DNA from 4 places in the Celeribacter sp. genome. Region 1 is predicted to be linked to each of the others. Evidence: riboswitches for the same ligand, from Rfam matches in the RefSeq annotation. Region 1 holds a riboswitch; each other region holds the start of a gene.
What was found. Region 1 has a riboswitch for cobalamin ahead of ACN0X0_RS16790 (energy-coupling factor ABC transporter permease). Riboswitches for the same ligand answer to the same signal wherever they lie in the genome.
Positions count from the first base shown of each region.

Region 1 (5,950 bases):
TCGATGGGGCTTTTCGATGGCGTGGCCGTGCCGGGCGAAACCGGGACAGGCGCCAGTGCCGATATTGCCGCGCTGATGGGCTGGCCGGTGATCTTGGTGATCGACGCCTCGGGACAGGCGCAGACGGCGGCGGCGGTGGCCTTGGGCCTCGCGCAGTTTCGCGCGGACGTGACGGTGGCAGGTGTTGTGTTGAACAAAATCGCCTCGCCCCGGCATGAGGCCTTGGTTCGGCGTGGGTTCGAGAGCATTGGACTGCCTGTGTTGGGCGTTCTGCCGCGCGCCGCCGGGATCGAACTGCCGTCTCGGCATCTGGGCCTTGTGCAGGCGGAGGAAACCGGAGAACTGGAGCGATTGCTGTTTCATGCGGGCGAGATCGTGGCCGAGCATTGCGATCTCGACGCGATCATGGGGTGTGCCACGGCGCAAGGGGGGGCGTTTGCCCCCTATAGGCCCGCGCCTCCGCCCGGCCAGCGCATCGCTTTGGCGCGGGATGCGGCGTTTTCCTTTGTCTATCCGCATTTGATGGAAGCTTGGCGTGCCGCCGGGGCCAGCATCTTGCCCTTCTCGCCGCTGGCCGATGAGGCGCCTGATCCAAGCGCGGATGTCTGCTGGTTGCCCGGCGGCTATCCCGAGCTGCATGCCGGGCGGCTTTCCGGCAATCGCACTTTCATCGAGGGGGTGCGGAATTTTGCCCAAACTCGCCCGGTGCATGGCGAATGCGGGGGCTATATGGCGCTTGGCGCCGGGATCGTCGATGCCGAGGGGCAGCGCCACGAAATGCTGGGGCTTTTCGGTCTGGAGACCAGCTTTGCCAAGCGCAAGATGCATCTGGGGTATCGCCGTGCCGATCTGATGTCGCCGATGCCCGGGTTCGCCACAGGCCACGCGCTGCGCGGGCATGAGTTCCACTATGCGAATATTCTGTCGCAACCCGACGCCCCATTGGCGCGCGTCGTTGATCCGAATGGTGCGGAGGTGCCCGAAACGGGGTCTGTCCGCGTGATGCCTGAGGGCGGTCGCGTCACCGGCACGTTTTTCCACCTGATCGCCGAGGCCAGCCAGTGAGGTGAAACGGTTGGCTCACGCGTTTCGCCGCATGAGGTAAATGTCCATCACCCAGCCTAGGTCTGCGCGCAGGGTGGCGCGGGTGGTGACGATTTTCTCGCCCACCTCGCGCAGCGGCCCGGCGACGAGACGTTCCTGAGGCATGGCCACGCAGCCGCCCCACCAGATCTCGATCCCTTCAGGGTCGAGGGTTCGAAAGGCGCAATCGCCGTCGAGCATGACGACAACGGTTTGCGCGCCTTCGGGCCAGCCGTGATCTCGGATTTGCCGCCCGGTGGTGAGGGTGACGGGGTCTCCAACACTGTTCAATGGTATGGCATGGGCGGCGCAGAGCGCCTGAATCGCGGTGATGCCGGGGATGACGCGCGGTGTGATTTGCCGTCGCGTCTTGAGCCGGTCGGCGATGCGCAGGCTGCTGTCATAAAGCATCGGATCGCCCCAGATCAAAAGCGCCACTTTCGCCTCAGGGTCCGGTCCCAGAGCCGCCGCGATCGCGCGCTCCCAGGCTTCGGCAATCGCGTCGTGCCAGTCCGAGACGCGCCGCGCGTAGGGCGCGCCCTCGGCATCGCGGTGCGGCAGATCGAATTCGACCAGACGCGTGGCGGGATTGGTCAGATGCTGTGCCAAAAGCGCGCGGCGCAGCTCGGCAAGCTCGGTCTTTTCCGGGCCCTTCAAAGGGATGAGGATCAGATCGGCGGCATTCATCGCCGCGATGGCCTCATGGGTGATGTGATCGGGATTGCCGGTGCCGATGCCGATCAAGCTCAAGTCGATCATGGTAGGCCTCTCAAAAAAGGGGAGCCGAAGCCCCCCTCGTATTCCGTCTTTTCACGGTTGAGTTCAGGCATAAAGGCGCGGCGTAACAAACCCGCTGCCTTGCAGGGATTTTGCCCGTTTCGCCAGCGCCAGAACGGCCAGATCGAGAAGCGGTTCGATCAGGATCACCGTCATGTAAGCGGCGCCAAAGCTCATCACCTGGCTCACATTGGCCACGCCCTGACCGTAGATCGCCCAGAAAGCCACCCAAAGGACGATCCCGCCCTGATAGGCGGTCGAGAGCGCCAGAGCTTGTGAATATTTCAGATCGACATAGGCGGTGCCGGGCGCGATCACGCGTTTGGCCAGCATCTGAAGCCCGAAGAGCGGCACCAGAAGCGTCGTCACATTCATCCCGTATTGCGGCAGATCGAAGGGCGCGAAGAACAGCCCCTGCGCCAGCAACCCAAGCGCCAGACCGATGGCGGCGGGCGCTGCGCCCAGGATCAGAAACAGCGTTGAGCCGAGGATCAAATGCACCTCGGACACGCCAACCGGATGATGTGGCAGGACCTGAAAGAATGTGAAGACGGCGGCGGTGGCAATGAGCGCCCGCCCGGCCAGAGAGACAAGCCCTTGCTGACGGATCGTCTCAATGGCGGATTTGAGGGTATAGAGCCCTGCGCCTGCCGCAGTGGCATAGCTCAAGACGATTTTGGCACCCGTGACGATGCCCGGTTCAATATGCATATCGCGTACTCCTTGCCGTCACACCCGACGGCGGTTGATGTGGCTGCTGGCCGGTTTCCTGGCTCGCGGGTCAAAGCGCCACTCCCCCTTCCCAGAGATCCCGACGGGGCTCTCCAGTGGTGTGTGGGAGCGCGCTCACCGCATACAGTCGCGGGGGCGGCCGGGGCTTTGGGTGCTGCGTGTCGCGACATCCTTCCCCGTTCCCGATTGAGCCCTCAGCATTGCGCGTCATCAGGCACCAAACAGGGGTTCAGATAAACGCGGGACGGGGAATGAGGTCAAGTGAAGATCGCGTTCCCGGGCGATAGATGTTCGAAATTTTCCCATAAGGTGACCGACGCTAAGGTCCTATGTGCCGACCCCGACGATGGCGACATGGGCCTCAGACGTCTCGGCAAAGCCGCGCGCGGCGCGCCAGGCCCGAAGGCCCGATGCGCAGACAAGGACGACCCTTTGGCCGGGGGCGGGGGTCGGGACCACGTCGGGCGTGTCACGCAGGTCGATCACCAGATCGTCTGGCGTGATCTGTTCCAGCGCCAAAACGGCGGGGCTGGCCCGAGACGGCTCCGGCGCGCTGTCGAACCGAAACCCGTTGACGCGCCAGCCCATCAGATCCACCGACAGAAACTGTCCCAGCGGCGAGGGGTCTTGGCCCAGCAAAACGGCAAGCACCATCTGGGCTTGCAGTGCCGAAATATTGGCGACCACCGGCCCCATGACACCCGTCTCCGAACAGGACCCCATGACGTCCGGCAGGTCGGGAAACACCGCGCGCAGGCTGGGGGCCCCGCCGCAAAAGCCGCCGACATAGCCTTGCCTGCCGGTCACGGAGGCGCTGATCAGCGGTTGTCCGCTTTGGTGGCAATGATCTGAGAGCGCATAGCTTGTGGCGAAACTGTCGGCGGCATCCACGATCAGATCGACATCCCGCGACCAGTGCGGCAGGTTGGCAGGCGTCAACCGGGCGACATGCGCCTCCAGAGTGACATCGGGGTTCAGACCGGTCAGCGTATCTGCGGCGATCTGGGCCTTGGGCTGGCCGAGATCGCTCATCCGGAAAAGCGTCTGACGATGCAGGTTGCTTTCCTCGACCAGATCGGGGTCAAGCAGGCGGATAAAGCCGACGCCCGCGCCCACGAGTTGCGGCAAAAGCGTTGCCCCCAACCCGCCGGCCCCCACGACCAGAACCCGCGCCGCTCCGAGGCGGGCCTGACCTTCGGGGCCAACACCGGCGAGGCATATCTGTCTGGCGTAGCGGCTCATTTGACATACTCCCGCGTGGCTTTGATCCATTCTGCGCAGCGGGCCTCGGGGTTGGTGGCCGTGGCGATGTCGGTCACCACGGCGGCACTGTCTGCGCCCGCCTCAAAGAGGCCGGGCAGGCGCTCTGGCGTCAGGCCTCCGATGCCCACCAGAGGAGTGTCTCCGGCCATCGCTTTCCACGCCCGCACCCGATCCAGCCCCTGCGGCCCCCATTTCATCTGTTTCAAAAGCGTTGGATAGACCGGCCCCAAGGCGACATAGGCCGGATCGAGCGACAGCGCGCGGTCCAACTCTTCCTCGTCATGGGTGGAAAGTCCGAAACGGACCTCGGCACGCCTGAGCGCGGCAAAATCGGCGGTGTCCATGTCCTCTTGGCCGAGGTGCACAAAGCGACATTTCAGTTCGAGCGCGGCCTGCCAATAGTCGTTCACCACAAGTTGGGCGCGATGCACCGCACAAAAATCGCGGGCGCGGCGGATTTGACGGCGGACTTCGTCGTCGGGCTGATCCTTGATCCGAAGTTGCACGAGGCGCACGCCCTGCGGCACGAGCAGTTCCAACTGACTGACATGGCTGACGATGAGATAAAACGGATCAAGCGTCATGCCAAAAGCTCCGCCATGCCGAACACCGGGGTGGAGGCCTCAGCCATATCGCGCCGCGGCATGAGGCCCGCGTCATAGGCCTGTTTCCCGGCGCTTACGGCACGGGAAAATGCCTCTGCCATGGCCACGGGATCGACGGCCTTGGCCACGGCAGTGTTCAAAAGCACCGCATCGAAGCCCATCTCCATCGCCTTTGCGGCCTGTGATGGCGCGCCGATCCCGGCGTCGATCACCAGAGGCACATCGCGAAAATGCGCGCGCATGGTCCGTAAGCCTTCGATGTTGCGCAGCCCTTGGCCGGACCCGATCGGCGCGCCCCACGGCATCAACACGCGGCACCCGGCCTCAATCAGTTTTTCGCCGAGGATCAGGTCTTCGGTCGTATAGGGAAAGACCTCGAACCCGTCGGCGCAGAGGATGCGCGCGGCTTCGACCAAGGCGAAGGGATCGGGTTGTAGCGTGTCGGCATGGCCGATCACTTCGAGTTTGATCCAATTGGTGCCAAAGACTTCGCGCGCCATCTGCGCCGTGGTGACCGCTTCGCGGGCACTGTGACAGCCTGCCGTGTTGGGCAGGATGCGACATCCGCTGTCTTTGAGAATGTCACGAAACCCCGCGCCGCCTGCGCCCTCGCGACGAAGCGAGACGGTGATCACCTCCGTGCCAGAGGTCGCGATGGCCGCCCGCAAGATGTCGGGGGAGGGGTATTGCGCCGTGCCGAGCAGCAGGCGGTTTTTCAACTCGGTGCCGTAGAACATGTCAGCCCCCTTGCATCGGCGAAAGAAGCTCGATCTTCATGCCCGCCGTCAGGTTGATCCCCTCGCGCGCGTCGCGCGGCACGAATTGCCCGTCAACGGCAGAGGCGACAGAGCGCGCCTCATAGTTTTGCTCCGTGATCAGCGCGGCCAGCGTGGGGACTGAGGTTTCGACAGACTGTCCGTTCAATTCAATGCGCATCGGCGCTCTCCTGTGTCAAAAGCCCGGCCAGCTCCATGCCCAGAACGGGGGCCATCAGAAAGCCGTGGCGATACATGCCGTTGATGTGAAACCCCGTTTCCTTGCGGCGCAGGGCCGGGATATTGTCGGGAAAAGACGGGCGCAGGTCGGCGCCGGTCATGATGATTTCGGCCTCGGCAAAGGCGGGATGAAGGCTATAGGCCGCTGAGAGCAATTCCATCGCCGCGCGCGCCGTGATCGGGCCGGAGCGAGAAGATTCGACCATGGTCGCCCCGATCATGAACCGCCCCTCGCCGCGCGGCACGATGTAACAGGGAAACCGAGGATGCAGCAGGCGCACGGGCCGCGAGAGCATGACCTCGGGCGTGTAAACCTCAAGCATCTCGCCCCGCACACCGCGCAGATCGGGGAGCATCTCGGTGGCGGACATGCCGCGACAGTCCACGATCCGCCCCTGTGGTGCGCCGTCGCGAAACACGACGCCCTGCGCGAAAAGCCTGCGCTTGAGCGCAGTGAGCGCTGCGGTTGGATCGAGATGGGCTTCGCTTTCGAAA
Region 1 covers NZ_JBLWTA010000013.1:53,966-59,915, reverse strand. The annotation lists gene ACN0X0_RS16800 (cobyrinate a,c-diamide synthase) at 1-1,065, shown strand, start outside; gene cobF (precorrin-6A synthase (deacetylating)) at 1,081-1,842, opposite strand; gene ACN0X0_RS16790 (energy-coupling factor ABC transporter permease) at 1,906-2,571, opposite strand; cobalamin riboswitch at 2,602-2,829, opposite strand; gene ACN0X0_RS16785 (ThiF family adenylyltransferase) at 2,920-3,834, opposite strand; gene ACN0X0_RS16780 (thiamine phosphate synthase) at 3,831-4,439, opposite strand; gene ACN0X0_RS16775 (thiazole synthase) at 4,436-5,197, opposite strand; gene thiS (sulfur carrier protein ThiS) at 5,199-5,396, opposite strand; gene ACN0X0_RS16765 (FAD-dependent oxidoreductase) at 5,386-5,950, opposite strand, start outside.

Region 2 (5,950 bases), on a different contig from region 1:
ACACATCGGCACCCCGTCGAGATCGCTCCAATCCACCGATTTTCGCCCCGCAAAGACGCCGCCACCGGCGCTCACCACCATATAGCGCTCCCCATAGAGTGGCACGGCACTAACCCGCCCCAGAGGTTCGTTGTCGAGATAAGTGAGGCCCGCGTCCGTCTCGAGATCGTCCAGCATGGTGAGGATTTGCGACGAGGGACGCGAGAGGATCGTCAGTTTCACATTGGGATGCGCCGCGCTGAACACAGTTGAAATCCGCGCGGCCCAGGTGAGCGCCGTCGGGATCGCGGCAAGGCGCAGCTGGCCCGACAACCCGTGCCGGGTCGCGCGCATTTCATCGCGGAGCTGGCGGCTGTCGGCGACGATCTTGCGCGCCCAGACGAGGGCGCGTTGTCCCTCCGGCGTCAATCCGCCGAAGCGAGAACCGCGAAAGATGAGCTGCACCCCCAACTGGTCCTCAAGCTGTTTAATCCCCGCCGACAGGCTGGGCTGAGTGATGCCGAGAGCCCGCGCGGCGCGGCCGAAATGGCCCTCCTTGGCGACGGCAATGAACATTTCAAGCTTGTTGAGCATGGCGAAAACCTGATCGAGGCGATGCGTTACGATAGATATATCATATCGACTGTGGAGAGGTCATCTCTCCTCTTGGCGCGACCTTTCAGGACCGCTAAGACTGGCCTCCCGACAGGAGGACCAGATTTGAGCACGCCCACCGATCCGCAAACATCTGCGCGCATTTCGCGCACCATCGCCACCGACATCGCCGCCTCCACGGCGCAGGTCACCGCCGCCATCGGGCTTTTGGACGAGGGCGCGACCGTCCCCTTCATCGCGCGCTACCGCAAAGAGGTGACGGGCGGTTTGGACGACACGCAGTTGCGTTTGCTCAACGACCGTCTGTCTTACTTGCGCGAGTTGGAAGCGCGGCGGGGGACGATCCTCAAATCCATCGAGGATCAGGGCAAGCTGACCGACGATCTCAAACGTGCCATCGCAGGCGCAGAGAGCAAATCGACGCTCGAAGACATCTACCTGCCCTACAAGCCCAAGCGCCGGACCAAGGCGATGATTGCGCGCGAGAACGGGCTTGAACCGTTGTTGGAAGCGATCAAAGCGGACCGTTCCGCCGATCCCGAAAAGCTTGCCGAAGGCTTCATCACCGAGGCCGTGCCAACCGTGAAAGACGCCCTCAACGGCGCGCGCGACATCGCCACCGAAGAGCTGTCGGAAAGCGCCGATCTCTTGGGCAAGCTGCGCGATTTCATGCGGCGCGAGGCGCTTGTGACCGCCAAAGTCATCGCGGGCAAGGAACAGGAGGGCGCGAAGTTTTCGGACTATTTCGACCATTCCGAAAAATGGTCCGACATCGCCTCGCACCGCGCTTTGGCAATTCTGCGCGCGGCGAAAGAAGAGATCGTCACCATGGACATCGCGCCTGAGCCAGAAGAGGGTGCGGCGCGCGCCATTGCCATGGTCGCCTCTTATCTCGGCACCTCGACCGAGCAACCCGGCGATTTGTGGCTACGCACTGTCGCGCGCTGGGCGTGGCGGGTGAAATTCGCCATCTCGCTGCACATCGATCTGTTGGGCGAGCTGCGCCAACGCGCCCATGAAGATGCAATCACGGTGTTTTCGCGCAACCTCAAGGACTTGCTTCTGGCCGCCCCTGCGGGCGCCAAGGCCACCCTTGGCCTCGATCCGGGCATCCGTACAGGCGTCAAAGCCGCCGTGGTGGACGCCACGGGAAAGGTTTTGGACACCGCCACGATCTATCCGTTCCAACCGAAAATGGACGTGCGCGGGGCGGAGGCAAAGATCATCGACTTGGTGAGCCGCCACAATGTCGGCCTCATCGCCATCGGCAACGGCACGGCGAGCCGGGAAACCGAAAAACTGGTGGGCGAGACGCTGAAACTCCTGCCTCCGGGCGTCAAAGCCCCGACCAAGGTTGTGGTCTCCGAGGCGGGGGCTTCGGTCTATTCCGCCTCGGAACTCGCGGCGCAGGAATTCCCCGATCTCGACGTCTCCTTGCGTGGCGCGGTGTCGATTGCGCGTCGATTGCAGGACCCTCTTGCTGAGCTGGTGAAGATCACGCCCGAAAGCATCGGCGTCGGTCAGTATCAGCATGACGTCGACCAGCGCCGCCTGTCGCAGGCGCTCGAAGCGGTGGTCGAGGATGCGGTGAACGCCGTGGGCGTGGACCTCAACATGGCCTCCGCGCCTTTGCTCGCGCAGGTCGCGGGTCTCGGCCCGTCTTTGGCGCAGAGCATCGTCACCCACCGCGACATTCACGGTGCATTCCCGTCGCGCAAGGCGCTTTTGAAAGTGTCCGGTCTTGGTCCGAAAGCCTTTGAACAATGCGCGGGGTTCTTGCGTATTCGTGAAGGTGACGAGCCGCTCGACGCCTCCTCTGTGCACCCCGAAGCCTATGATGTGGCGCGCGAAATCGTCAAAGCCTGTGGCCGCGACATGCGCGAGATCATGGGCAATCCGACGGCGCTCAAGGGGCTGCGCGCCGAACAATTCGTCACCGGAGACTTCGGCCTGCCGACCGTGCGCGATATTTTCACAGAGTTGGAAAAACCGGGCCGCGATCCGCGCCCTGAATTCAAGACCGCGACGTTCACCGACGGGGTCGAGGACATCAAGGATCTGAAACCCGGCATGCGGCTTGAGGGCACTGTGACCAACGTCGCGGCCTTCGGGGCCTTTGTGGACATCGGCGTGCATCAGGACGGTTTGGTGCATGTCAGCCAATTGGCCGACCGTTTTGTCAAAGACCCGCATGAGGTGGTGAAGGCAGGCGACATCGTGTCGGTCCGCGTCACCGAAGTGGACATCCCGCGCAAACGCATCGGATTGTCGATGCGCAAGGATGGCGGCGCGCAGGACAGAGGTCAACAGGACCGCAACGCGCAACAACCGCGCGGGAATGCAGGCGGCAAAGGCGGATACGGTGGCAAACCCCGTGGCAGCAACGCGCCCAAGCCCCGCACCTCCGAGAGCCAAGGCGCCTTTGGTGCTGCGCTTTTGGATGCGATGAAAAAGAAAACATGACACAAACGCGGCCTTCCGCAACGTGATGCGACCAAAGCATTGGCCGGAGAATCTTGACTTCTCCGGCCATTTCGCTTTTCTGCACCCATTCAAGTTCCGGCCCAGCCGGATGAAAAGGGAACACGGGATGATCCGGCAGAGCTGCCTATGATCAAAGCCGTGGCTGCCCCCGCAACTGTGAACGGTGAGCGACGCCAAAACACCACTGGGACGATCCCGGGAAGGTTGGCGACCGCTGCGATCCGTGAGCCAGGAGACCTGCTTGGATGATCACCCTTTCCCGGACGCGGGGTGCGTCACGGAAGCGGCTGTCCGCAGCGGTGACGCCCTCACTGTCTGCGGAGATCTCCTCCACAGGCCCAAACGGATCACGGGAAGCCTCGCGCTTCTTTTCAGGAGGATACCCCATGCACGCCCTTACCAGCCTGCGTTTTTCACTGCTGGCAACAGCCGCATTCACCTTGCCACTCGCCGCCCTCGCCCAAGACGCGGGCGAGATTTACACTCTGGACGAAATCGTCGTCTCCGGAAGCCTGACGCCCGTCGCCAAAAGCGAAACGGGTGCGACGGTGGAGACGGTGGACGAAGAAACCCTTGCGACCCCGAGCGAGACTGTTGCCGATATCCTTGATAGCCTGCCGGGCGTTACCGTTAGCAAAAACGGTGGCATCGGCGCCTCTGCCACTCTGCGCATCCGTGGCCTCGGGTCCGAATATGTCGGAGTGCGCCTCAACGGCATCGACATCACCGACCCCTCCAGCCCGCAATCGGCCTATGACTTCGGCGGCTTGCGCTCCTACGGCATCGCCGCTGCCGAGGTCGTGAAAGGCTCGCAATCCGCCCTCTACGGGTCCGAGGCCATTGCCGGTCTGATCGAAATGAACACCACGCCTCAAACACCGGGCTTGTCCTTCAGTGCCGAAGCCGGCAGCTACGGCACCTACTCCGCCGGCGTGACGAACATGATCGAAAGCGAGACCGGCCACATCGCCTTTAGCCTGTCGCATTTCAAGACCGATGGCTTTTCGAGCATGTCGGACAATGACGAAAAGGATGGCTTTGAAGAGACCTTCCTGACCTTCGGCATGGAACATGACGTCAATGATCTCGTCACTTTGGGCGTGACAGGGTTCTACCGCACCAGTGACCTCGAATACGACACAAGCTTTGATGTCGGCGCAACTGCCACACGCGACCAAAAGGGCGTGCGGACCTATGCCGATTTCACAGTTGGCCAGTTCTCACATGAAGTGAGCGCCTCCTTCTTCCAGTCTGATCGTGTCTATGGCTCTGGGGCATCCAGCTATTACTACTCCAGCGAACGCAAAGAAGTCAGCTACCTCGGGTCAACCGACCTTTCAGCGATGACCTCCCTGACCTTCGGCGCTGAATATCTCGAAGAGTCCTTTGATGGCGCTGGCAATGGCCTTGATCGCAACAAAGCGGTCAAAGGCGAGTTGCTCATGGAACCCATGGCTGGGCTGAACCTCTCCGCGGCCTTGCGTTACGACGATCACTCCAAACTCGGCGAGCACGTCTCCGGGCGGCTTGCGGCGGCATGGGAAGTCACGCCCGACTGGATCGTGCGTGGAGTGTTAGGCACTGGTTTCCGCGCACCTTCCCTCTCCGAACGTTATGGCTGGGGCGGCAACCCGGACTTCACGGAAGAAACCAGCCGCAGCTCAGAGCTGAGTGTCGAGCGCCGCTTCCTGGGCGAGGATTTCGCAAAAGCCACGCTGTTCTATACGGAAATCGACGACAAAATTGACTGGAACTACGGTGCTGGTGCCTATGAGCAGATCGGCGGCACCACCACGTCCCAAGGCCTTGAGCTTTCCGGGCGCTACAGCCTGTCGGAACGGTTCGCACTCTACGGCAACTATACCTACACCGATGCCGAAAACCGCAACCAGCGCGCCGCGCGGGTCCCGCGTCACGACGCCACCATCGGCCTTGACGCCACTCTGACGGCTCGCCTTTCCGGTGCTTTCGAAGTGCAATTCGTCTCCGACCTCAAGGACATCGACACCTCCACCTCGACACTCTTCGATCTGGATGACTACACGCTGTTCAATGCCAGCCTGTCTTATGACCTGTCCGACAAGGTTCAGCTCTACTTGCGCGCAGACAATCTCACTGACGAGGATTACGAAACCGTCTCCGGCTACAACACGCCGGGCCGGTCGGCCTATCTCGGCCTCAAAGCGTCCTTCTGAGTGCGCTTTCCTGAGATCATAACATTGGCCACCGCCCTCTTTTCGGGGGCGGCGGCTTTGGCGGAAACGCCACCTGACACGACACCGCAACATGTCGTGTCGATCAACCTCTGCACCGATCAGCTCGCCATGATGATCGCGGCCCCCGGTCAGCTTTTGTCCATCACCGCCATGGCCCAAGACCCGCGTGCGTCTGTCATGGCCGACGCGGCGAAAGCCTATCCGACCAACAACGGGCTGGCCGAAGAGATTTATCTTTTGAAACCCGATCTCGTCCTCGCAGGCCAATTCACTGCGCGGGCGACCGTGTCGATGATGCGCCGTCTTGGCGTCGAGGTCGTGGAATTCTCCCCCGCGCGGTCTTTGGACGATGTCGCCGCCAATATGGTGAAAATGGGCGAGGCTTTGGGGCGCGAAGACGTGGCGCAGAGCATGGCCGATGATTTCACCCACCGTCTCGCCAAGCTCGACACCCCGACGGAAACGCGCCCCACCGCCGCCACCTATGCCGCCAATGGCTATAGCACCGGCGCGCAGAGCCTTTCGGGCGAGATCATCGAAACCGCTGGCTTCACCACGCTGGCCTCTGAGCTAGGCCTGCCGATGGGCGGCTTTGTGCCGCTCGAAGCCCTGATCATGGCCGACCCCGATCTGGTGATCTCCGGCGCCGATTACCC
Region 2 covers NZ_JBLWTA010000002.1:389,109-395,058, forward strand. The annotation lists gene ACN0X0_RS04580 (LysR family transcriptional regulator) at 1-573, opposite strand, end outside; gene ACN0X0_RS04585 (Tex family protein) at 700-3,057, shown strand; cobalamin riboswitch at 3,132-3,338, shown strand; gene ACN0X0_RS04590 (TonB-dependent receptor plug domain-containing protein) at 3,465-5,273, shown strand; gene ACN0X0_RS04595 (ABC transporter substrate-binding protein) at 5,298-5,950, shown strand, end outside.
Region 2: linked by a shared signal. The riboswitch ahead of ACN0X0_RS04590 (TonB-dependent receptor plug domain-containing protein) and the one ahead of ACN0X0_RS16790 (energy-coupling factor ABC transporter permease) in region 1 are both predicted to bind cobalamin.

Region 3 (5,950 bases), on a different contig from region 1:
CGATACTCGAACAGCATGGAACCCCAATCGGGCTTGGAGGGGTCGGCTCCCAGTCCGATGAAGGCGAGCGAAGCGTAGTTGACAACTGATTGGCCCGCATTGCTGCCAATGTGAGTGAACATGATCGGCAAGGTGTTGGGCAGAATGTGTTTCGCCATCAGACGTGGGGTGCCAGCACCGAGCGCACGCGCCGCGTGCACATAGGGCAGGCCCAGAGTTCGGCGTGTCAGGGAATTGGCGAGCAGGGCGTAAGGTCCGATCCCTGCGAGACCGAGCGCCAACCCCGCGGTCAGCGGCGACAGTCCGAAGATCGCGGCAGCCGTGAGCGCCCAGATCAAAGTCGGCACCACAATGAACAACTCGCAGAAGCGCAAAAGCGCCTGTTCGGTTTTGCCCCCGAGGATGGCGGCCATTGTGCCGAGGATCGAGCCGCCGAGAAAACCAACTGTTCCAACGGCGAGCACGACGAGCGCCGTGCGCCAGCCGGCGACCAGCATACGTGCAGCAACATCACGGCCAAGGTTGTCGGTGCCGAGCAGGTGTTCGGCCGATGGGCTTTGGTGACGAGACAGGATGTTGACCGCATCGGGGTCCTGCGGCTGCCAGACCCCTCCCGCCAGCAACAGGAGGGTGAGCACGAAAAGGAGCGTGAGAACGATGGTGCGTCTCATGCCGAACGCGAGTCCAGTCGCCGCATGGCCAGTTCCACCGCAGCGTTCATGGCCAACATCCAGACGGCGACGGTCATGATGTAGGCAAGCAGCACTGAATAATCGCGTGCGCCGATGGACTGTACAAGAAACTGGCTGATACCCGGCAACCCGAACAGCACTTCCAGCGTTGCCGTTGTGCCAATCGCCCAGCCTGCCTCGGAGCGAACCGCCGATAGCATTGCATAGAGCGCACTGCGATGGCAGTGATGCCACAATGCCTGCCGATGAGTCAGTCCCTTGGCGAGTGCGGTGCGGAAGTAGGGCTGCCCGGTCTGTTCAAGCATGTCGCGCCGGTAGATGCGCGCGAACAGGCCGATCGAATGCATCGCGATGAGGACGATGGCAAGCGCATAGATCGATGGTCCGCCAGAGAACGGTCGTATGAGCTGAAGCTTGACGCCGAGCACCCAGATCAGGAGCAGTCCGAGCCAGAAGGCCGGCACCGCCTGCACACCGATCGCGAGGCCACGGCTGAAACGGTCAGCGATGCCCCGTGGCCGCATCGCTGCGGCGAGGCCCAGCGGCACCGCAAGCACGCCCGCGAGCGCAAGGCCGGAAATGCCGAGTGTGAGCGACAGGGGTAGGCGTTGCATGAACTCGCCAAAGATGGCCTCCCCCGTGCGGAACGAGCGTCCCCAGTCGCCGGCGACGAATCCCGACAACCAGCTGAAATAGCGCTGCGCCAGCGGCTGATCGAGACCCCATTCGGCACGCATCGCTGCGACCGTCGCAGGATCGGCGGGCAGGTTCCACGCACGGATGGCGATCTCGACAGGGTCGGCCGGCATCAGCGCGACAACGAGGAAGGCCAGCACGGAGACCGCCAGCAAGCTGGCGGCCGCACGCAGGCCCAATCTCAGCGTATACTCCAACACGCTAGTTCTTTCAGCGCACCTCGCCCATCTTCGGTCGGATCACGTGATAGTCTGAACCCCACGGCTCGTAATTCGCGAGGCGTCGCGAGAGGCCGACATGCCAGCTCGGCGACACGAGGAATGTTACCGGAGCATCCTTGAAGAGCTGCTCCTGCGCCTCCAGGGCAATCTCCATGCGCTCTTCCGACGTTCCGGCCTTGGAAAACTCGGCAATGATCGCATCGAACGCGTCGCTCTTGTAGCGCGCATGATTGAGCGGGCCATCGCTCTTCAGCATGGAGTTAAAGAAATAGGCGGGGTCTCCGGCGGGCGCGGTATGCTGCGCCCAGAGCGCTATGTCGAAATCGCCGCCGGCAGCATACTCGCCGATATTCTCAACCACCCTGGTGTCGGAAGCAATGCCGACGCGGGCGAGGGCCGCCTTCACCACCGGCATCATGGTGACCAGGTCAGGCCGCTGCGGATAGGTGACGATCAGTATGGAGAGCTTATGGCCATCCTTTTCGCGGACGCCGTCACTACCGGGCTCCCAACCGGCTTCGTCCAAAAGCGCCTTCGCCTTGTCGAGGTCCGTGTTGCGGGGCTCCTTCGCTGCAAAAGGGAAATATGGCGCAAAAGCGCCTGTGGCTGGAGTGCCGGCGTTGATCGCCGCGACGAGTTCCTGGCGGTCGATGGCGTGATCGATCGCCTGCCTGACTTTCACGTCCGATACGGCTGGTCGCTCATTGTTGATGAAGCCGAAATACTGGTAGCCCACCGGGAAGGATTTGATTGCGACACCCGGATTGGCTTTCAACCGTGAGAGGCCTTCGGCCGGCAAGCCAAAGGCAATATCGAGCTCGCCAGCCTCGAAGGCCAGTGCCATCGTCTGCGCATCGCCAAACCGGCGCAGATTGATCGGCGAACGGTCTTCCGCGCCGGGGAAACTGGTATTGGGCTTCAGTGCCAGGTTTTGGTCGACGTTGAACTCCTCGACCGCATAGGGGCCGGTGAACAGGAACGAGCCGTCCTCCTTTGTGGTGTAGGCCATAAGCGGCCATTCGGCGAAGAGTGCTGCAATCAACGGCACCGGCCTCTCCGTGGTCAGCGCAAGCGTGAGATCGTCCTGCGCCTCGAAACTGATCATGCCACCGGTGGATTTGGCCGCCGGCAGTTTGGAGAAGGTGTGATCGAACCCCTTTTTCAGGGCGGCCGCCGTGACAGGTGAGCCATCGGAGAAGAAGCGGCCGGGCGCAAGGCTAACGGTCCAGGTCAAGTCTCCGGTCCGCTCTGCCGTTGCAGCCAGTTCAGGCACCAGATTGCCGTCCTTGTCGACCATAAACAGCTTTTCGCCAATACCGTGGCTGACCAGCGCCCAGCTTGATGACCCTTTGGTCGGATCAAGAGCAGCTGTGATGAACGTTGCGCCGGCCTGGATTGCTTCTTGTGCTATTGCCGGCACAGTGAAAACGCACGTGGAAACGGCCAACGCGGCAAGCGTGGCTCGGGTGATGTGTCTCATGTCAGTCCTCTGTTGAATCTGGCTGAATCTTGCTGCGCAGGCGCTGCTTGCGTCCGGTCGGTTGATAGGCGAAGTCGTCGACGATGCGTCCTCCGAGCAGATGTTCCTCGACGATACGGTCGATCGCAGTCTCGGTAACACCGCCGTAATAGGTACACTCGGGAAACACTTGGACCACTGGTGCAAGTGCGCAGGGGCCCAAGCACGTCGATTTTGCGGTCATCGTGCCGCAGCCGGTCACACGCAGTTTGCGGCGCTGTTGCACGTTGCGCAGATGTGCCCAGATTGCATCCGCGCCGGCGGCGTTGCAGGCTCCGCCCTCGCAGACGAGGACGCGGTGCTTCTGCGCTGGCACCAACGATGCCTCAGGCTTTGCGCCGTCGGGAACAATGACGGGGGCGATTGCAGCATCTGCGATCATGGCGGAAAGCAACGCTTCGAAGTGCATACTCTGGGCGATATCGCGGGTGACCCGTATCGGTGGCCAGCCGTCAGGAGTTTCTGCCTGCCAACGCTTCAGCGAGCGTGTCATCCAGTTCATGAAGCTCGGTTCCATCGGAAGCACCAGCGGAACGACCAGAATGGACGCAAATCCGCGCCCGCGCAGGTTCAGAAGCGCATCGCGTAGCGATGGTTGTCCTTGCTCGGAAAAACATGAGATGGCCTGTGCCACATTGGGAAGACGTGCGGCTATGGACGCAAGTCGCTGCATCTCGGCATGAGGCGCGGCAGCGAATGCAGACTTTGCGACCAGCAGGACAGCCTCGCCGAGAACGGCAGGCCCGTTTCCTTCGTTGTGCCGGTTTGCATCCGTTGACGTTGAAGTCTGCTCCAATCAAAAATCCCCGCTGCCATGCAGACGGGGACCTGGAGACGTGGCGCGAGTTCAGTTCATGCAGACCGAACACAGCGTACGCGCTCCCATGGCAATCCCCGACCACGGAACTCTATGTTGTCAGGCAGGTCTCCTGGCTCGCGGGTCGTTGCTGCTTTGCGTGTCTTCCCGGCTCAAATGCCAGTGACATTGACGGCAAAGCGGCTCGCCGCTCACAGTTGCGGGTCAGCTCCGGCATTCCTCGAAAGGTCACCGGATTCCCTCTTAGCTCCCTGTCGGAAATTCCGACAGGGAGAACCTTGACGGCGCGACAGTCTCGAATTGTGTTTCACTTGTCAATCTCGCTTGAAATGTTCTTTCGGATCGGCTTAGGAAGCAACGGCATTGCGTTCCCAAGCCGGGAGCGGATCGGCTAGATCACGCCAGCGGCCGGGCATGAAGTCTGTTTCCGGAACGAGGCCAGCGTCCAGCTCGGCGCGGACTTTCCGCTCATCCATCGGATCACAACCGATGAAGACGATCTCCTGGCGCCGATCGCCCCACACGGGATCGAGATAGGGCCTCATGGCTGCCTTCCATTCCGGATAATCCGGCCATTGATGCTTGCGGACAGATGCCCACCACAGGCCATGCTTTTCTGTGCGGATGAGCGCTCCGGTCTGACTGATTTCACCGACATAATCCGGGCGGGTCGCCAGCCAGAAGAACCTCTTGGCGCGCCCGGCTGGAAGCCGGGCGCGAGGTTGTTGGAAGAAGCGTCCCCAATCAGTGCGCGATCATCTCGTGAACGATCTCGTCGGCCTTGAGCGAGGACGGATAGTAGGTCGGCCAGTTTGTCAGCTCCTCCAGCAGGGCCGCACGGTCGTCACCCCAGTAGAGGTGATAGTGGTCGGTGACCTCGGGCGCGATCTTGTGATCGCTGAACTGGATGAACGCAGGTGCGGCCTCGTCGCCTTTCATCTTCTTGAAGATGAAGCGGACGCCGCGGTTGCCCTTCTTGTAGGTGAGGATCTCGTAGCCGTCATAGGCGTAGTGGCCCTCGACCGGCTGGCCGTCACGGTAGAAGGTGACGATGTCGCCCTTGATCGTGATCCGCTCGACGTCGGTCTTGTAACCGACATCGTAATAGGCCTTCCATTCGTCGGCGGTCTTGTCTCCGCTTTCGGCCTTGTGCGTCCAGACAGGATCGAGCGTCCCGTCCTTCAGGTGCGGATAGACCGACTGCCAGTCGCCCGCGTAGTCCGAGAGGGGGCGATCCTTGATCTGGCTGTCCTCGAAATAGCCTTTGTAGACCTTCTCGTCACCGTGATCGTGTGCGTGCTCCTTGCCATGATTGTGTCCGTCACCATGACTGTGGTCGTGGCTTTTCTCGCCCTCATGGTTCTTGCCGCTCCCGCCTGCAACAGTGATGTTGTATGGCATGCCCTCGACCTCGATGGTTCCGGATTCCTGCAGGGTGTCCTTCGCAATCCGTCGAACCAGTCCGGCCTTCGGATCGCTCATGACGATCTCGTCGCCAGCCATGGCCAGCCGCGGGCGCGGGTCGTTCCAGTGGCCGTCCATCGAGTAGGACTCGGTCACCTTTTCGCTCTTGGCCACCGCGCCGTCGAGGATGTCCAGTTGATGCAGCGTGCCGTCTTCGGTGAGCACATAGCCAAAGCGGGCATTGGCCGGATCGAGCGCGAAGTCGATACGTCGGAACGGAAGCTTTATGTAGCGGAAGTGTGGTTCGTCGGCGGGGTCAACCACCACAAGGCCATTGGCACCGTAGTTCCCTAGGAAGACCTGCATGCTCTTGGCACCGAGCAGTGTTCCGGTCTTCTGGCCGGCCGGCAGGTCGTTTGAATATTTCAGCATCTTGAAGGTCGGTGCATCGCTTCCGGCGGTGACCGTCAGCACGCCTTCATCGCATCCAGCCGCGAGGAAGGCGCCGGAAAACGCCTCACCATGAATTCCGGAGCAGGTGGCAACCTCGCCGACCGGCGTTCCGTCTTCCTGGACCGTCTGCATGCCAACCCGCTTAGGT
Region 3 covers NZ_JBLWTA010000032.1:9,804-15,753, reverse strand. The annotation lists gene ACN0X0_RS20765 (ABC transporter permease) at 1-671, opposite strand, end outside; gene ACN0X0_RS20760 (ABC transporter permease) at 668-1,588, opposite strand; gene ACN0X0_RS20755 (ABC transporter substrate-binding protein) at 1,599-3,089, opposite strand; gene ACN0X0_RS20750 ((2Fe-2S) ferredoxin domain-containing protein) at 3,091-3,924, opposite strand; cobalamin riboswitch at 4,030-4,241, opposite strand; partial or broken gene ACN0X0_RS20745 (GTP-binding protein) at 4,293-4,634, opposite strand; gene ACN0X0_RS20740 (ZinT family metal-binding protein) at 4,690-5,346, opposite strand.
Region 3: linked by a shared signal. The riboswitch ahead of ACN0X0_RS20750 ((2Fe-2S) ferredoxin domain-containing protein) and the one ahead of ACN0X0_RS16790 (energy-coupling factor ABC transporter permease) in region 1 are both predicted to bind cobalamin.

Region 4 (5,950 bases), on a different contig from region 1:
TCTGCCGGGAAGAACAGCGTCAGGGACAGCCCCTGATCGACGTGCTCGGTCGCCGCCGCATAGGTGTCGATCAGGGCTTCCGGCCCGATCTCATAGGCATCGCGGTAGTAGTCTAGGTTCTCGTTCGACATGAAGGCGGCCGGGTAATAGACGCGGCCGATCTTGCCCTCTTTGCGAATCTCAACTTTCGACACAATCGGATGGATCGAGGAGGTCGAATTGTTGATATAGGAGATAGACCCGGTCGGCGGCACGGCCTGAAGGTTGCGGTTGTAAAGCCCGTCCTTCATCACCGCCTCTTTGAGCTTGGCCCAGTCTTCGCGGGTCGGCAGGTCCATGCCTTCGAAGAGAGATGTCACCTTTTCGCTTTCCGGCAACCAATCGCGGTCGGTGTATTTGTCGAAGAAGCTGCCATTGGCATAGTCGCTGTCGGCAAAGCCTTTGAAGCTCTCGCCATGTTCGCGCGCCAAAGCGTTGCTCTCGCGGATCGCGTGATAGGCGACGGCGGCGAAATAGACGGAGGTGAATTCGACGCCTTCGGGGGAGCCGTAATGGATGTGCTCGCGGGCCAAAAAGCCGTGCAAGTTCATCTGGCCCAGGCCGATGGCATGGCTTTCGTCATTGCCGCGACGGATCGAGGGCACGGAGTCAATCGCGGACATTTCCGACACGGCGGTCAGCGCACGCACGGCGGTGCCGACGCTCTGGCCCAGATCCTTGCCGTCCATGGTTTTCGCGATATTCAGCGAGCCGAGGTTGCACGAAATATCGGTGCCAAGGTGGCTATAGGACAGGTCATCGTTGAACTCGGAGGCCTCGTTGACCTGCAAAATCTCGGAACAGAGGTTCGACATGTTGATGCGACCCGCAATCGGGTTCATCCGGTTCACCGTGTCCTCGAACATGATGTAGGGATAGCCGCTTTCGAACTGAATTTCCGCGATGGTCTGGAAGAAGGTCCGCGCGTTGATCTTTTTCTTGTGAATGCGTTTGTCGTCCACCATCTCTTCGTATTTCTCGGTGACCGAGATTTCAGAGAAGGGCACGCCGTAGACCTTTTCCACGTCATGCGGGGAGAAGAGATACATATCGGCGTTTTTCTTGGCGAGCTCAAAGGTGATGTCGGGGATCACCACGCCCAAAGACAGCGTCTTGATGCGGATTTTCTCGTCGGCGTTTTCGCGTTTGGTGTCCAAAAACCGCATAATATCAGGGTGATGCGCGTTCAGGTAAACGGCACCGGCACCCTGACGTGCGCCCAATTGGTTGGCGTAGGAAAAGCTGTCTTCGAGGAGCTTCATCACCGGAATGACGCCCGAAGACTGGTTCTCGATACCTTTGATCGGCGCGCCGTGCTCGCGGATGTTGGTCAGCAAAAGCGCCACACCGCCACCGCGTTTCGACAGTTGCAGCGCGGAGTTGATGCCGCGACCGATGCTTTCCATGTTGTCTTCGAGACGCAAAAGGAAACAAGAGATCAACTCGCCACGGGATTGCTTGCCTGCGTTCAAAAACGTCGGCGTCGCGGGCTGGAAACGACCCGACAGCATTTCGTCCATGAAGGACAAAGCCAGAGCTTCGTCACCGCGCGCCAGAGCCAGCGCGGTCATCACCACACGGTCCTCATAGCGCTCAAGATAGCGCTGCCCGTCGCGGGTTTTCAGCGTGTAAGACGTGTAATATTTGAAGGCGCCCAAGAAGGTCGGGAAACGGAATTTCTTGGCGTAGGCGTCGTCCCAAATCTTGCGCATGAAGTTCTTGGAATATTGGTCCAGAACCGCCGCCTCATAGTACCCTTCCTCCACGAGATAGCCGAGCTTCTCGTCGAGCGAGTGAAAGAACACGGTGTTCTGGTTCACATGTTGCAGGAAATATTGACGTGCCGCCATGCGGTCGGCCTCAAAACGGATATGCCCGTTCTCGTCGTAGAGATTGAGCATCGCGTTGAGCGCGTGATAATCCGTGGTGCCATTCAGGCCAGATTTTTGGCCACTCTTCAAGCCATCGTCGAGCATGGCGCATCCCCCATTTGTGCGAGGCCGAGGTTCCGGCCCATCTGTTCCAATCCGGCGCGAACCCGCGCGATGTCATTGTCAAATCCCGCCAGCTCGAATTTGTAGAGCAGCGGGACATTGCATTTCCGGGCGATCACATCGCCCGCGCTGGCAAACAAAGTGCCGAAATTTCGGTTTCCAGACCCAATCACACCACGCAGCAGCGCGCGGGTGTCGGGATCGTTCAAGAGGCGGATCACCTGTTTCGGAACCGCGCCGCGCCCCTCGCCATCCGCATAGGTCGGACAGATCAGGACGAAAGGCCGGTCGATCACCGGCCTCGTATCCTTCGGAGAGATCGGAATGCGTTTCGCCGGAAGGCCGAGCCTGTCGACGAAACGCACCGTGTTTTCCGAAGTGGAAGAATAATAGACGATATCCGGAAAGCCGCTTGGCAGCGCCGGCTCTGGACACACGTCTGACATCGGATCAGGACAGGCGTGCGATCATGTCGGGACGAAAGCCGGACCAGTGATCCTCACCGGCGACGACAACAGGTGCCTGACGGTAGCCGAGGCCGGTCACGCGGGACATGGCGTCGTCGTCTTGGGTCAGGTCGATCACATCGTAGCTGATGCCTTTGGCATCGAGCGCGCGCGTCGTGGCGGTGCATTGCACGCAGGCGGGTTTCGAGTAAACGATGATGGTGTCGGTGGCGTTCTGGGTCGCGGTCTGGGCGGTCATTGCTCTTTGTCCTCTTGTGTCGTGCCGAGGACAGCGGAAACCCCGCGCCCCCGAACCCTCCGTTCGTGGTTCTGTTCCGCTTTGGCAGGTCTCCTGACTTCGCGGATCATGGCTTGGCTGGCCTTCCCAGAGCCCCTTTCAAAGGGCGGCCCCAGTGGCATTTTCAACCTCGCTCACCGCTTACAGTTACGGGGGTAGCGCCGGATTTACACCGATCTTCCCTCTTAGCCACCGACACGAGTCGATGGAACCGAAGCAACATCATATAGCTTCCTGAGGGGGTCTACTGTCAATATGTAGATAGCGCTTGACAGGAATTGAATCGGAGAAAGTTATCGGCGCAGGTCTTGGGTGATCTCAATCGCCAAATTTTGCAGCGCTTGACCCGATGCGCGGGCAATGCTTGCGGGGCTCGCATCCGGCAATGGCACAGAGATGTCGAACCGACTGATCCGTTCTCGCACAACATGGTCATAAGAGGAAACCGCAAACTGACCTTTCAGGACAAATTGTCCCTCTGATTGTCCCTCTGATCGTCCTGGCGCGCGCGCCAACATATCGGAAACCTGCACATGCACAGCGGCCTGCGCAGGCGTTTCAAGCGGCCAAGGCTCGGCGGCGACCGTTGCGGAGCCGCCCCGCGAAATCGCCTCCGCCAGACGCAGGGTCACGGCGCGGCGTGGCTCGTCGGCCCAGAGCGCGTTGTCCAAAGGCGTCAGGGCGCCATCCGCCCCCTCGATCAAAATCTGCGACTCTTCGGCATAGGCGGGTAGGGAGACCTCGCGCATCTCCAGCGTCGCCACCTGCATCCGCACTTGCGTGGTTTCGGCCGTGGTCGCTGCGGGGGCGCTATCGATCAGATAACGCGGCTCGGTGCCGCCACAGGCGGTGAGGGCCAGAAGAGCGAGGGGGAGAAAACGAACCATATCGATCACCGTCCAAACAAGAGGGAATTGGGATTGCGCTCGATGGCGCGGGCGAGTTTGCTGAGCGCTTCGGCGGCGGCGCGCACTTCGCGCAGCGACGAAATTGTCTCGCGGTTGAAACTGGATTGCGAGCCGTAATCCGATAGGGTGCGCTCGGCCTCGGCCACCAGCGCCTCGATCCGGCGCGACAGCTCCGGCAGGTTCGCGGTGGCATCCTCGACCGCAGACGCCGCTTCGCGCGCAGAGGCCAGCGTCGCATTGGTGTTCTCGATCAAGCCGCCTTCGCGCAATTCGGCCAAGGCCTCGCGCGCCTCGTCCAACGCGCCGGTCAAGCTGGCCGGAAGCGCGCGCATGTCGGGCGTGTCGACCAGGCGGTCCGCGCCTTCGAGAAAGGCGGAGGCAGCGGCCAAGAATTGTTCGACCTCAAGCGCATTGGCTTTTTCGGTGAGCGCCTGCAAATCCGCGATCAGAGCGGGCAGGGTCTCGGTCGCCGTGTCAATCTTGCCCGCGACATCCGTGACGGAGGTGGCGGCCTCTTCGGCGGCATCAAGTGCGGCGACGAGGCGGTTCACCGCATCGGCCTGACGCAACTGTTCGGCGACGGCGCGCAGTTCCGAGACGGCGGTGTTCAACTCTGCGGGCAGGGCTTGGGTCTCCGGGCTGCCGATGAGGCCGCGCGCATCGTCCAGAAGCGCGACAAAGGCATCGGGGGCGGCGCGCAGGTTTTCGTCCCCCGCGAGGCTCTCCACGGCGGCCAATGTGGCGATGGTCTGATCCAAAAGTTCCTCGACCGGCAGGTCGTTCACCCGTTGCAAAAGCCCCTCGGCGGTGGCGCCCATATCCGGCAGATCGGAGGCGACAGAGGGCAACAAAGGTGCCGTTTCCGCGAAAATGCCCAGCGTATCCGGCGCGGCATCGGGCAGTTCCACCAGCTCGACCACGAGGGAGCGGCTAAAAATGCTTTGCGTCGCCAACCGTGCGCGCAGCCCGTTTTTGACCGCATTCGAGAAAAAGGCGATCACCTCTGCGGTGGGGGCCTCGGCATCTAAGCCCAGCCGCTGCGGGTCGATGGAGATCACCGAGCGCAGTACGACCTCTTGGCTGTCATTGCGCTCTTCGATGAAGGCGCCAAGGAAGGAGACAGAGCCGATTTTGACGCCTTTGTAGACCACCGAGGAGCCAGCCGTCAGGCCGCTGACGGATTCGTCGAATTCCACGGTCAGATCGACCGGGTTCTCGATTTCCTCGCGAAACACGCTGGCGCGCGCGGTGTCTTCGTCGTCGTAAAGATCGAACACCTGCCCGCTGCGGATCGGTTCGCTGCCGGAGACCACCGTGTCAAAGGCGATGCCGCCGCGCACGAGGCTGGCAATCGAGCCGACCGAGAGGTTTAGCCCGCTGGGGCCGATGTTGACCGAAAAGCCGGAGACCTGCCAGAACCGCGCAGCACTGGTCAGGCGGCGATCATAGGGCGCGTTGATAAAGGCATCGACCATGACGCCCTCGCCACTGTCCGTCAGGCGCGGGGTCTCGATTTTGCCAACCTCGATGCCTTGGTGAAAGATCGGCGCGCCGGGGGTGAGCTGACTGCCGGAATCGGTGCGCAGCGTCACTTTCGTGCCGCGCATGCCGGGCAGGATCAGCGGTGTCTCTTCGAGGCCCGTGAAACGCGTGGCTTTCGCCTCGGGCACGGGGTCGAAAGCGGCCTGGATATAGGCGCCCGAAAGCACGGTGGAGAGGCCGGTGATGCCGCTGGCGGAGACCTCTGGCCGGACGATCCAGAATTGCGCATCTTCGGGGAGAGAGGCGGCGACGGTGCGGTCGATCCGCGCGCCGATGACGACGGAGGCCAGATCAGGCGCGAATTTCACATCCTCGACGACGCCGATTTCGACGTCCCTGTACCGCAATGTGGTCTCATCGGCGGTGATCCCTGCGGCGTTTTCGAACAGAATTTCGATCCGCTGGCCGCGCTCGGCCCAGCTTTGCCAAGCGATGAAGAGCGTAACCACGAGGGCCGCGAGAGGCACCAGCCAGACATAGGACAGATTGCGCCAAAAGCTGTGTTTGGGCGGCGAGATCACTATGTCTGCGGGGCCCGTCTCGGGCTTTTGCTCGTTTGTGTCACTCATCTTCCAAAGCATCCCAAATCAGGCGTTCATCGAAACTCAGGGCCGCCATCATGGTGAAGGCCACAGAGAGCGCGAAACTGATCGCGGCGATCCCCGGTGTGATCGTCGCGGCGAAATCCAGCCTTACCAGAGAGGAGAGGATGGCGACAACAAA
Region 4 covers NZ_JBLWTA010000007.1:204,673-210,622, forward strand. The annotation lists gene nrdE (class 1b ribonucleoside-diphosphate reductase subunit alpha) at 1-2,015, opposite strand, end outside; gene nrdI (class Ib ribonucleoside-diphosphate reductase assembly flavoprotein NrdI) at 1,997-2,479, opposite strand; gene nrdH (glutaredoxin-like protein NrdH) at 2,484-2,738, opposite strand; cobalamin riboswitch at 2,804-3,008, opposite strand; gene ACN0X0_RS11765 (PqiC family protein) at 3,071-3,664, opposite strand; gene ACN0X0_RS11770 (MlaD family protein) at 3,670-5,796, opposite strand; gene ACN0X0_RS11775 (paraquat-inducible protein A) at 5,789-5,950, opposite strand, start outside.
Region 4: linked by a shared signal. The riboswitch ahead of nrdH (glutaredoxin-like protein NrdH) and the one ahead of ACN0X0_RS16790 (energy-coupling factor ABC transporter permease) in region 1 are both predicted to bind cobalamin.